Linked DNA regions of Lactiplantibacillus plantarum. The protein of the gene in region 1 interacts with the protein of each later gene in a pairwise test. Links are inferred from orthologs where the notes say so. Each region holds a gene or a part of one and is shown on either strand. Other genes may lie near its edges.

Region 1 (8,069 bases):
ATGCAAATACACAGTGGTTCTGTGGATTGATCAGTAATTGCTAATTCAAATGCTTCACCGTTAGTGGTGACAACTGGTCGCATCGTCATGATTAATTCAGTACCATGATAAACGCGGTAGTTTTCGGCACTCAAGCTTCCCATGATAATCCAGCGAAGCTTGCGAACATAGAGCATTTCATGCCAGAAGCCCAGCGTTTTACTAATAGAACCGACGTTTTGACGGTTATAGTATAAATCGAATTTTGGCAACAATCCGAGGGTTGTTTGTCGAATTTCGGCAAGTAGCTCACCTTGGATCGCGTATAAACTGAGCGCGTCTTGGCGCCGCCCCCACCGACCAACTAAGAGATAGTGAGATTGGTTGTGCGCATCGCGAACAATCCGGGCACCTTGGGCGAAGCTATTGCGGCTGAAATATAATTTACGCATCTTCAACCTCCGTTTTCCGGAAACTATTGTTTGGCAAGCACTTCTAAGATTGCTTTGCCGACACCATCGTTGACATTTGTATCAGTGATATAGCGGGCCAGCTGTTTGACTTCGGGACTGGCATTACCCATAGCGTAACTTACGCCAGCTAATTCGAGCATGGAGACGTCATTATTATTATCACCAATCGCCATGACATCGCTCATTGGGGTATTCAGCATATTCGCATAGCGCTCGACTGCAATCCCTTTTTGCGCATTAATATTATTGATTTCGATATTTGATGCGGATGAAGATGTGATTTTGAGGGACGAATGTTTTGCCAGAATTTCATCACTAAGGGGTTTTAGCTTAGCGGGCCCTTCTTCGCTGAAAGCGATAATCTTCATGACATGCTTAGTTGGATCATCCAATAACTCGTTATAGTTGTCCACGTAATTGATGTCCATAAGTTCTAAGCGGGCTGACGCGAGCGATACCGCAATTTTGAACGTTGTATCTGGATTCAGGTTAGTTAGGAGATGTGCAATTTGTTCGATTCGCTTGGCTTTACTGTTAGAGTAAATACCATCGTTGCCTACGACTTCAAAATAGTAACCTTGTGAGGTTAGCGTGTGAAAAACGGTGCGGGCCACGCTATTGGTTATGGGCACCATGTCGAGCATTTTGCCAGAAGCGTCGTATACTTCGGCACCGTTTAACGTAATCAAAGGTGCCGTGATGCCTTGAGCGGCCAGTAGTGGCTGAGCTTCAGAAAATCGGCGGCCGGTGGAGACGATAAAGTGCACGCCTTGCTGTTGTGCTTGACGGATGGCATTAGCGTTAAAATCGGAAACGACCATTTCATTGTTGAGTAACGTTCCGTCCATATCAGAGGCGATAATCGAAATCATGTTGTCACATCCTTAGTTGTTTTAATAATTACATTCTAACATGTTTACGTCTGAATACAGAATTATTATCATTAGTGGTTTTGGTTATGATACAATAAAACGAGAGGTGTTAAGGATGAAAGCGTTTATTCACACGGACTGGTGGGACGTCTTAAAACCAGAGTTTGAGAAGCCGTATTACCACCAATTACACGAATTTTTGAAAAATGAATACCGAACGAAAAATATTCACCCAGATATGTATAATATTTTTCAGGCCTTTGAATGGACGCCATTTGCTGACACGAAGGTCGTTATTTTAGGTCAGGATCCGTATCATGGTCCTGGTCAGGCACACGGACTGAGTTTTTCAGTGTTACCGGGCGTGGCAGTGCCCCCATCACTAGTCAATATCTATAAAGAATTGCAAAATGATGTTGGGTGTACGCCCGTCAACCACGGTTACTTGGAAAGTTGGGCCAAGCAGGGAGTCTTGTTATTGAACTCCGTGCTGACTGTTCAAAATGGTGTGGCCTTTTCACACGCTGGTAAGGGCTGGGAACGACTTACGGACGTTGCCATTCAGCGTTTATCGGAACGATCGACGCCGGTTGTCTTTATCTTGTGGGGTAAGGCGGCTCGGTCCAAGATTAAGCTGATTGATACCCAGACGAATGTCGTGCTACAAGCACCTCATCCGAGTCCGCTTTCAGCTTATCGCGGATTCTTTGGGTCCAAACCATTTTCAAAAACGAACATTGCGTTAACATCCTTCGGCGAACAGCCAATCAATTGGCAGTTACCAGAGCACGTCAATCTTGAGCATTAATTAATTTATTGGAGGGTTATCACATGGATTTATTTGAGTCATTAGCACAAAAAATTACTGGTAAAGATCAAACAATTGTTTTCCCTGAAGGAACTGAACCCCGAATTGTCGGTGCGGCAGCGCGATTAGCTGCAGACGGCTTGGTTAAGCCGATTGTTTTAGGTGCAACGGACAAAGTTCAGGCTGTGGCTAACGATTTGAATGCGGATTTAACAGGCGTTCAAGTCCTTGATCCTGCGACATACCCGGCTGAAGATAAGCAAGCAATGCTTGATGCCCTCGTTGAACGGCGGAAAGGTAAGAATACGCCAGAACAAGCGGCTAAAATGCTGGAAGATGAAAACTACTTTGGCACGATGCTCGTTTATATGGGCAAAGCGGATGGGATGGTTTCAGGTGCAATCCATCCAACTGGTGATACGGTACGGCCAGCGTTACAAATTATTAAGACCAAGCCCGGTTCACACCGAATCTCGGGTGCATTTATCATGCAAAAGGGTGAGGAACGCTACGTCTTTGCTGACTGTGCCATCAATATTGATCCCGATGCCGATACGTTAGCGGAAATTGCCACTCAGAGTGCGGCTACTGCTAAGGTCTTCGATATTGACCCGAAAGTTGCGATGCTCAGCTTCTCAACTAAGGGTTCGGCTAAGGGTGAAATGGTCACTAAAGTGCAAGAAGCAACGGCCAAGGCGCAAGCTGCTGAACCGGAATTGGCTATCGATGGTGAACTTCAATTTGACGCGGCCTTCGTTGAAAAAGTTGGTTTGCAAAAGGCTCCTGGTTCCAAAGTAGCTGGTCATGCCAATGTCTTTGTATTTCCAGAGCTTCAGTCTGGTAATATTGGCTATAAGATTGCGCAACGATTTGGTCATTTTGAAGCGGTGGGTCCTGTCTTGCAAGGCCTGAACAAGCCGGTCTCCGACTTGTCACGTGGATGCAGTGAAGAAGACGTTTATAAGGTTGCGATTATTACAGCAGCCCAAGGATTAGCTTAAACGGTCACTTAGTTTGTTAAACGAGGGAAACTTCAGAGCTTGTACTTTGAAGTTTCCTTCGTTTTTTCTATAATAAGAACAGTTAATTTGGATGAGGAGTTGGAAGAATATGGAATCAATCACGGTAACGTCGCCGGAAGCAACCATGGCAATCGGGGCCAAACTTGGCCAATTAGTGCAACCTGGTGATTTAATCTTACTAGATGGTGATTTAGGTGCTGGTAAGACAACTTTTACAAAGGGGTTAGCAAAAAGCCTGGGCATTCCTAATAACGTTAAGAGTCCGACTTTTACGCTCATCCGGGAATATCGTCAGGGGCGACTACCGCTCTATCATATGGATGTTTACCGCTTGGAAGATGGCGGTGCGGAAGATTTAGGCTTAGATGAATACTTTGATGGTGATGGCGTTAGTGTTGTGGAATGGTCACAGTTTATTGCCGACCTCTTACCGACGACTTACTTGCGAATTGCAATTAGCCGGGACACTGATGCCGATGACCAGCGGGTAATAACCTTCAAGCCCATTGGTGAACACTATCAACGACTGGTTGATCAATTGAAGGAGTGACAACCATGGCAGAAGAAGTTGTTGATGTACGGCCTGCTGAAGTCGCGGATGCAGCACAATTATTAGCGCTACTAGCTCAGCTTGGACGTGAAAGTAATACTTTCACTGTTGATGAAGGCATTGAGGATTTGAGTGAAACGGATGAACAGGCGCAAATTGAGCGTATCAATGGCACAACGACCAACATTATTTTCGTTGCGACATTAGATTCACGGTTGATTGGTGTGAGCACCGTGCAAGCTAGTACGGATTTTAGTGCGGCGCAAGGTGAAGTTGGCGTAGCGGTACTTAAAGAATTTTGGGGCATGGGTCTGGGGACTGCTTTGATTGAGGAAGTCTTAGATTGGGCGCGTAACTATAGCTCATTGGAACGCCTCGTGTTGACGGTCCAGTTACGAAATGTGCGTGCCGTGAAGCTGTACCAGCATCTTGGGTTCGAAAATTGTACGGCAACGAGCTATGATGTCGTTGACCCAACCGGCAAACGGGTTCCAGCTATTGATATGGGAATCTGGGTTTGAAATCCGGGATTCGCTGAACTGACGGCAAACAGGTTCTGATAGTAGATGGGCCGGAATTTAAGCGTTGACGAACCAGGTCTAACCGGCGACGGCTTGTGAATGATTGGCTCATCTCCCAGTCGGTTGGGGGAATTGATAAGCTGTCTACGAGTATTGATAATCGGTAGCGATGCGTAAACAAAAAAGTCCAGCATCTTATTGCTGGACTTGCATAAATTTAATTTTAACCCTGAACGCGAACGAAAGGTTTGAGTTGCTCAGTTCCAAAAGCTTGCGCTTCGGTGAGTAAAATGTTGGCGCAAGCTAGGCTGTCATCTAGTGCATTATGATGATGCTGCAGGTCGATATCCAGTGCTTGACAGACTGTATCCAGCTTGTGATTAGGCAATTCTGGATAGAACCGTTGACTGGTCTTGACGGTATCCATGGATAGGTACTCCGGCGCGCTGATGCCGTAGTGGGCAAGCGTATTGCGTAACACACCAATATCAAAAGGCGCGTTGTGCGCAATTACGAGGCGGTCGCGTTGGAAGAATGGTGCAATGTGTTGCCAAACGTCTGGAAACTTGGGCGCGTCTGCGACATCTGCTTCATGAATCCCATGAATTTGGACGTTCCGCCAGAAAAAATCGCTCTCTGGTTTGATGAGTGTGTAAAATTCATCGCTGATTTGGTTATTACGGACAACCGTTAGCGCCAGTGAACAAGCACTGTCGCGTTTCGCGTTCGCCGTTTCAAAGTCCATTGCGACAAAGTTCAAAGTTGCCACCACCGTTTCTAAAGAATAGGATTATCGTACAAAGAATCTCGTTAATTTTCAAGTTAATGGTTCGGAAGGATAATATCGAGTTCCACTGGACAGTGATCGGAACCAAAAATTTCATTATGAATGCGGGCGTTTAGGAGCTGACTGTCTAATTGCTGTGACGTAATAAAGTAGTCAATTCGCCAACCAGAATTGTTGTCACGTGCATGCCCACGATAACTCCACCATGAGTAAATGTCGGTTTGGTCAGGATAGAAATGCCGGAATGTGTCGGTATAGCCCGCTGCAAGGAGGCGGTCAAACTTGGTCCGTTCTTCGTCAGTGAAGCCGGCACTATGGTGATTGCTACGCCAGTTCTTCAAGTCGATGTTTTCGTGGGCCACGTTAAGATCACCACAAAAGATCAACGGCTTGTTGGCACTCAAACTGTTAATATATGTGAGAAAAGCATCTTCCCACTGTTGCCGATAGTCGAGACGTTTTAATTCACCGCCTGAATTAGGAGTGTAACACGTCAAGACGTAGTAGTCCGCATATTCAAGGGTGATGACGCGACCTTCGTCATCGAATTCTGGTACACCGATACCATAAGTTACATTGAGCGGCTCGTGTTTGGTAAAAATCGCCGTACCCGAATAACCCTTGCGCTCGGCATAGTTCCAGTATTGATAATAACCTGGGAAGTCCAGTTCAATTTGGCCCGCCTGTAATTTCGTTTCTTGTACACAGAAAAAGTCGGCATCGAGCTCATTAAAAGTCATGACAAAGCCGTGTTTGACAGCAGCACGCAGTCCATTAACGTTCCAAGAGATAAGTTTCACGTGAGTTTCAGACCTTTCAAGTAATTTACTCATATTGTAACACGGCAGCCACTGGTTATTTTAATGACAATTGAATCAGTGCGCCGTGATTAAAGCCAGACACGGCGGATAGATGTGCGATAGGGTGACAAAGCATGCTGGTGTCTTTGGTTGGCCTAGTTTCAGCGCGTCCGAGCGGGTATCTTTGGCTTTCAGTGATGGCACGTTTTTCCAGCTAACAATCACTGGCATGAATTGGACGCTGAATGATTTAAATCAGTGTGCCACGGAGCAATCAGTAGTAGCTAAAAGAAGATTGATGATAAAATTGGAGGAATATCGATGTTAAAAATTGGGGTCATTGGTTTAGGTAACATTGCTCAAAAGGCGTATTTACCCGTCATGGCGGCGATGCAAGACCAGTATGAATTTCATCTAACGACGCGTAATCCGGAAAAACGAGCACAACTAGCGACGATGTATGGGTTTCAACACACCCATGCGACCCTTGAGGAATTAATGGCAGTTAAACCGGCGGCCGTATTTGTGCATACTCCCACGGACACGCATGCAGCAATCATCAAGCAGTTGTTATTAGCTGGGATTCACGTTTATGTCGATAAGCCAGTCGCGACTGATCTTCAGGTGGTCCAAAGTTTGTATGATTTGGCTGCGGCGCGGCACCTGTTATTGACTTGTGGGTTTAATCGGCGTTTTGCTCCTTTTAATCAGCAATTGAAGGCATTGCCTGACAAACGGATGTTAGTGGCTGAAAAAGTTCGCGAAGTGGGTAGTCAAGATCCTGAAACGGCGGTTTTCGACCTGATGATCCACATGGTCGATACGGGGCTATTCTTGTTAGATGAACCACTTGAACACACTAGTGGTCGGTTGACGACGACGGCAACTGGCGCGTTGGCGCAAGGCTATTTGACGGTGCAGACGGCTCATGAGCAATTAGAAGTTATCACGAATATGTACGGTGGGGTCAATCTGGAACAAGTGACAGTCCAAACGACGGGGCAACGTGCGTCTGTGACTGATTTAAGTACTAAAACCGTGATGACGACGGCAACAACTACCACGACGGCTTTTCCGGATTGGACACCGACATTGGAAAAGCGAGGATTTGCACCGCTGATCCGTGCTTTTCTGACGGCGGTAACAACGCACGGGCCTAATCCAGTCGACCCAACTGGCGCAATTACCAGTCACGCGGTGTGCCGTCATTTATTAAGTGATTAAAAAGTGCTAAAATTAACTGATAGGCTTACAAATTTCAACCTGATTATATCGTTTCAATAGCGTTTCAATGCTGCGGTGCTTGATACGTCGGCCTAAATTAAAAACGCTATGCGGTTAAAGTGATTATTAACGTAAGTGAATTAAATCGAAACACGAAAGGAACTTTTCACCATGACCAAAGATGTCTTGGCCACTTTTCCAGCCATCGAAATTAAAAAAAATGAATCACTAAGTCATTATACGAATACTAAAACAGGCGGTCCCGCCGATTACGTTGCGTTTCCAAAGTCAATCAGCGAAACGAAAGCTCTGATTACGTTTGCCAATGAGCAAAATTTACCACTAACCGTGATTGGTAATGCCAGTAATTTGATTGTCAAAGATGGTGGTATCCGTGGATTAACGATCATTCTCACCCGCATGAAGCAAATTCATGCGAGTGGCACCAAAGTTGTTGCTGAAGCGGGTGCCGCAATTATTGCGACGACTAAGGTTGCTTGTGGGGCTAGCTTGACTGGTCTCGAATTCGCAGCTGGGATTCCCGGTAGTGTCGGGGGTGCGATTTTCATGAATGCCGGTGCGTACGGCGGCGAAATGAGTGAAGTTGTTGAAACGGTGACGGTTTTGACGCCAGCGGGTCAGCTTAAAACCCTGGATCATGACGAATTAGATTTTGGCTATCGCCACAGTACGATCCAGGACTATGATGATATTGTCGTATCGGTGACGTTTGGTCTCAAGCCAGGTAATCAGACTAAGATTCAAGCGCGGATGGACGAATTGAATACGTTGCGAGCAGCCAAACAACCGTTGGAATGGCCATCATGCGGGAGTGTTTTTAAGCGACCAACTGGGTATTTTACTGGTAAACTGATTCATGATGCTGGCTTACAGGGCCATCGAATCGGTGGTGCTGAAGTTTCTAAGAAACACGCGGGTTTTATTATCAATGTCGATCACGCTACAGCGACCGATTATATGGATATGATTCACTACGTCCAGAAAGTTGTATTTGAACGGTTTGGCGTCCATC
Region 2 (2,991 bases), 140 kb from region 1 along the record:
TGAATTCCCACATCATGAAAATGAAATTGCCCAGAGTGAAGCGAAGACCGGCAAGACGTTTGCCAATTATTGGTTACACAACGGTTTTGTGACGGTTGGCGATGACAACGAAAAGATGAGTAAGTCATTAGGTAATTTTGTGACGGTTCACGATATTATTAAAACGGTTGATCCGCAAGTGCTACGGTTCTTCATGGCGACGACCCAGTACCGGCGACCGATTCAATATACGCAGGCCAACTTAGACGAAGCAGCTAATAACTTGGATAAGTTACGTAATGCTTATCGTAATCTCACGTTCCGGTTGCAAGATGCGACGAACGGGACGGATACTGCGGTGGCAGAACAGTTACAGACACTCATCACTAACTTTGGAACCGCAATGGATGACGATTTCAATGTTCAAAACGGGGTGGCTGCTGTGTATGAATTAGCTAAGTTAGCCAATGTCTATGCAGCCAAGGCAACGGTTCAAAAAGAGACGTTGATTGCCTTACAGGAGGCATTAGTGCAGTTGACTGGCGTCTTCGGCGTCACTTTTGAAACGGCTAATGCGACGCTGGCTGATGACGCGATTCAAGCACTGATCGATGAACGAGAAGCTGCTCGTAAAGCTAAGGATTTTGCTAAGGCCGACCAGATTCGTGATGATTTGAAAGCTCAGGGGATTATTTTAGAAGATACGCCTCAGGGTGTGCGGTTTAGAAAGGAATAATATGCAAGTTGATTATCAACAATTAAACGGGATTGCACTCGCGTACCTCGGTGACGCGGTGTATGAACCGTTTATTCGCCAACATTTGATTGAAAGTGGTTTTACTAAAGCCACTAAGTTGCACCACCACGCGACCCACTATGTTTCAGCCAAAGCGCAAGCGGCACTGATCGAACGGATGCAGGCCGAAGAAGTTTTAACGCCAACTGAAGTGGACGTTTTTAAGCGTGGACGGAATGCCAAGAGTCATACGTCGGCCAAACATACCGATGTCGTCACTTACCGGATCTCAACCGGTTTTGAAGCCGTTTTTGGGTATTTACAATTGACTCAGCAGGCGGACCGAATTGCAGAACTGGCACAGTGGTGTATTAAACAAGTTGATGAAGGGAGGGTTTCCAGTGTCAAATAACGAACAAGACCAAACAGCAGCTGACTTTGTAATCGGGCGGCACCCCGCCATGGCAGCAATCAAGAGTGATCAACAGATCAACAAAGTCTTTATTCAAAGCGGTCTACAGGCCGATGTACTGAATGACATTGCCAAGATTGCGAAGAAACGTAATTTGATCGTACAGTACGTGCCGAAACAAAAGTTAGACCGTTTAACCGACAACGCCAACCATCAGGGGGTAGCTGTGGGGGTGGCTGCTTTTGAATATGCCACCATTGATGATTTATTTGCTGTTGCTAAGGCTAAGAATGAAGCGCCATTTTTCTTGATCTTGGATAATATCGAAGATCCCCATAACTTAGGTTCGATTATGCGGACGGCCGATGCAGCTGGCGCCCATGGCATCATTATTCCGAAACGGCGCGCCGTGGGGTTAACCAGTACGGTTGCCAAGACGTCAACGGGGGCTATCGAACACGTGAAAGTTGCGCGGGTGACGAACTTGGTTCAAACGGTTAAACAATTGCAAGAAGCCGGTCTGTGGATCTTTGGGACTGATATGAACGGGACGGACTACCGACAGTGGGATGCTTCCGGTGCCGTTGGTTTGATTATTGGTAATGAAGGTAAGGGAATTTCACCATTACTTAAGAAGAGTGTGGACGAAATGTTGACCATTCCAATGATTGGTCATGTTCAAAGTTTGAATGCCAGTGTGGCGGCCAGCCTTCTGATTTATCAAGGCTACACGTCCCGGCATCCACTGGGAAAATAAGATGAAACAACAATTATTGATTGTCGATGCTTACAATATGATTGGCAACTGGCCAGAACTCAATCATTTAAAACAAACGGACCGGTTGCCGCAAGCTCGTGACGAGTTAATTAGCATGTTGACTGAGTATAAAAAAATTACGGGCCTTAATATTAGCCTGGTTTTTGATGCGATGTACGTTCCGGGTAATTCTAAGAGTTATCGCCAAGCTGATCTTGAGATTATTTGGACGAGTAAAGACCAGACCGCTGACAGTTATATCGAAAAGTACGCGGGTGAAAAGCAATCGCGAGTACTTCAAGTGACGGTTGCGACTAGTGATCAGGCAGAACAATGGGTAATCTTTTCGGAAGGTGCATTACGAGTACCAGCCTTGGAATTACGACACCGCGTCAAGACTGCGCTGAAAGATGTGCGTCATACTGCCGTGCGCACCCAGGATTTAGGTGCCGTTCGTAAATCACCCTGGAATGATGATCAATTATCGGCCTTGGATCAGTACCGCCAACAACTAGAACGCAATCACGTTAAACATCATCACAAGTAATTAGGTGGTTGCCGCGAGCGTGGGTTGTTTCTAAATCGTCATAATTAATATTTAAATTTTGCAAAAGATAACCAGTGGCAATTTAAGGCTCGAAAGCAGTTCTAGTATTAAAATATCTAGTAATCAAATGCCCCAGTTCAGCTGCTGTTCACTAGATGTTAGGATGGCTTGTCATAACAGTTTTGGTGTTATCGGAGTTTGCGCTGGCGATTGCATTAATCGGTTGGTTAGACAGCGCAGTGGCTTCTTGCAACTCCAGCGGACGCGCGTACTCGTCGCCAACGGGCTTAAGTAGGTCGCACTTGTCTTTGGCGTTAGCAATATTTTGATATTACTAATAATTAGTGCGATATGGCACTATTAGGTTGATGAATAGGACGATCATAGTAGTTTTGATAGCCGCGTATAAGAGGATTTCTGTGAGTGCTGAGGTGGCTGAATTGAAACGTTCGTTCGCTTGTGACGGCACAATTAACCCGGTATATTAGCATTACAGATGCTCAGGGGTGCAGTTTCTGAAACTAGTCAGAAGCGAGGAATGTCACGTGAATGAACAGCAA

The links. Proteins that work in one complex are often made in the same cells at the same time.
Region 2: the proteins of tsaE (region 1) and rlmB interact in binary tests that used the Escherichia coli proteins (3 or more experiments, as listed by UniProt). The link is inferred for Lactiplantibacillus plantarum from one-to-one orthologs.

Annotation. Positions count from the first base shown.
Region 1 is NZ_CP039121.1:2,558,056-2,566,124, reverse strand. What follows is about bases 2,126-4,973. They hold tsaE (tRNA (adenosine(37)-N6)-threonylcarbamoyltransferase complex ATPase subunit type 1 TsaE), read left to right. Parts: upstream 2,126-3,242; coding sequence 3,243-3,704; downstream 3,705-4,973. Other genes in these bases: E5260_RS12120 (3'-5' exonuclease), read right to left, coding at 4,449-4,973; E5260_RS12125 (GNAT family N-acetyltransferase), read left to right, coding at 3,710-4,225; pta (phosphate acetyltransferase), read left to right, coding at 2,156-3,133; E5260_RS12140 (uracil-DNA glycosylase), read left to right, coding at 2,126-2,132. In the rest of the region: E5260_RS12150 (LURP-one-related/scramblase family protein), read right to left, coding at 1-431; E5260_RS12145 (Cof-type HAD-IIB family hydrolase), read right to left, coding at 455-1,324; more of E5260_RS12140, read left to right, coding at 1,440-2,125; more of E5260_RS12120, read right to left, coding at 4,974-4,985; E5260_RS12115 (exodeoxyribonuclease III), read right to left, coding at 5,048-5,812; E5260_RS12110 (Gfo/Idh/MocA family protein), read left to right, coding at 6,134-7,036; murB (UDP-N-acetylmuramate dehydrogenase), read left to right, coding at 7,208-8,069. UniProt on the Escherichia coli protein: Required for the formation of a threonylcarbamoyl group on adenosine at position 37 (t(6)A37) in tRNAs that read codons beginning with adenine.
Region 2 is NZ_CP039121.1:2,700,401-2,703,391, reverse strand. It holds rlmB (23S rRNA (guanosine(2251)-2'-O)-methyltransferase RlmB), read left to right. Parts: upstream 1-1,098; coding sequence 1,099-1,884; downstream 1,885-2,991. Other genes in the region: E5260_RS12750 (sigma-70 family RNA polymerase sigma factor), read left to right, coding at 2,977-2,991; E5260_RS12755 (YacP-like NYN domain-containing protein), read left to right, coding at 1,886-2,431; E5260_RS12765 (Mini-ribonuclease 3), read left to right, coding at 717-1,127; cysS (cysteine--tRNA ligase), read left to right, coding at 1-715. UniProt on the Escherichia coli protein: Specifically methylates the ribose of guanosine 2251 in 23S rRNA.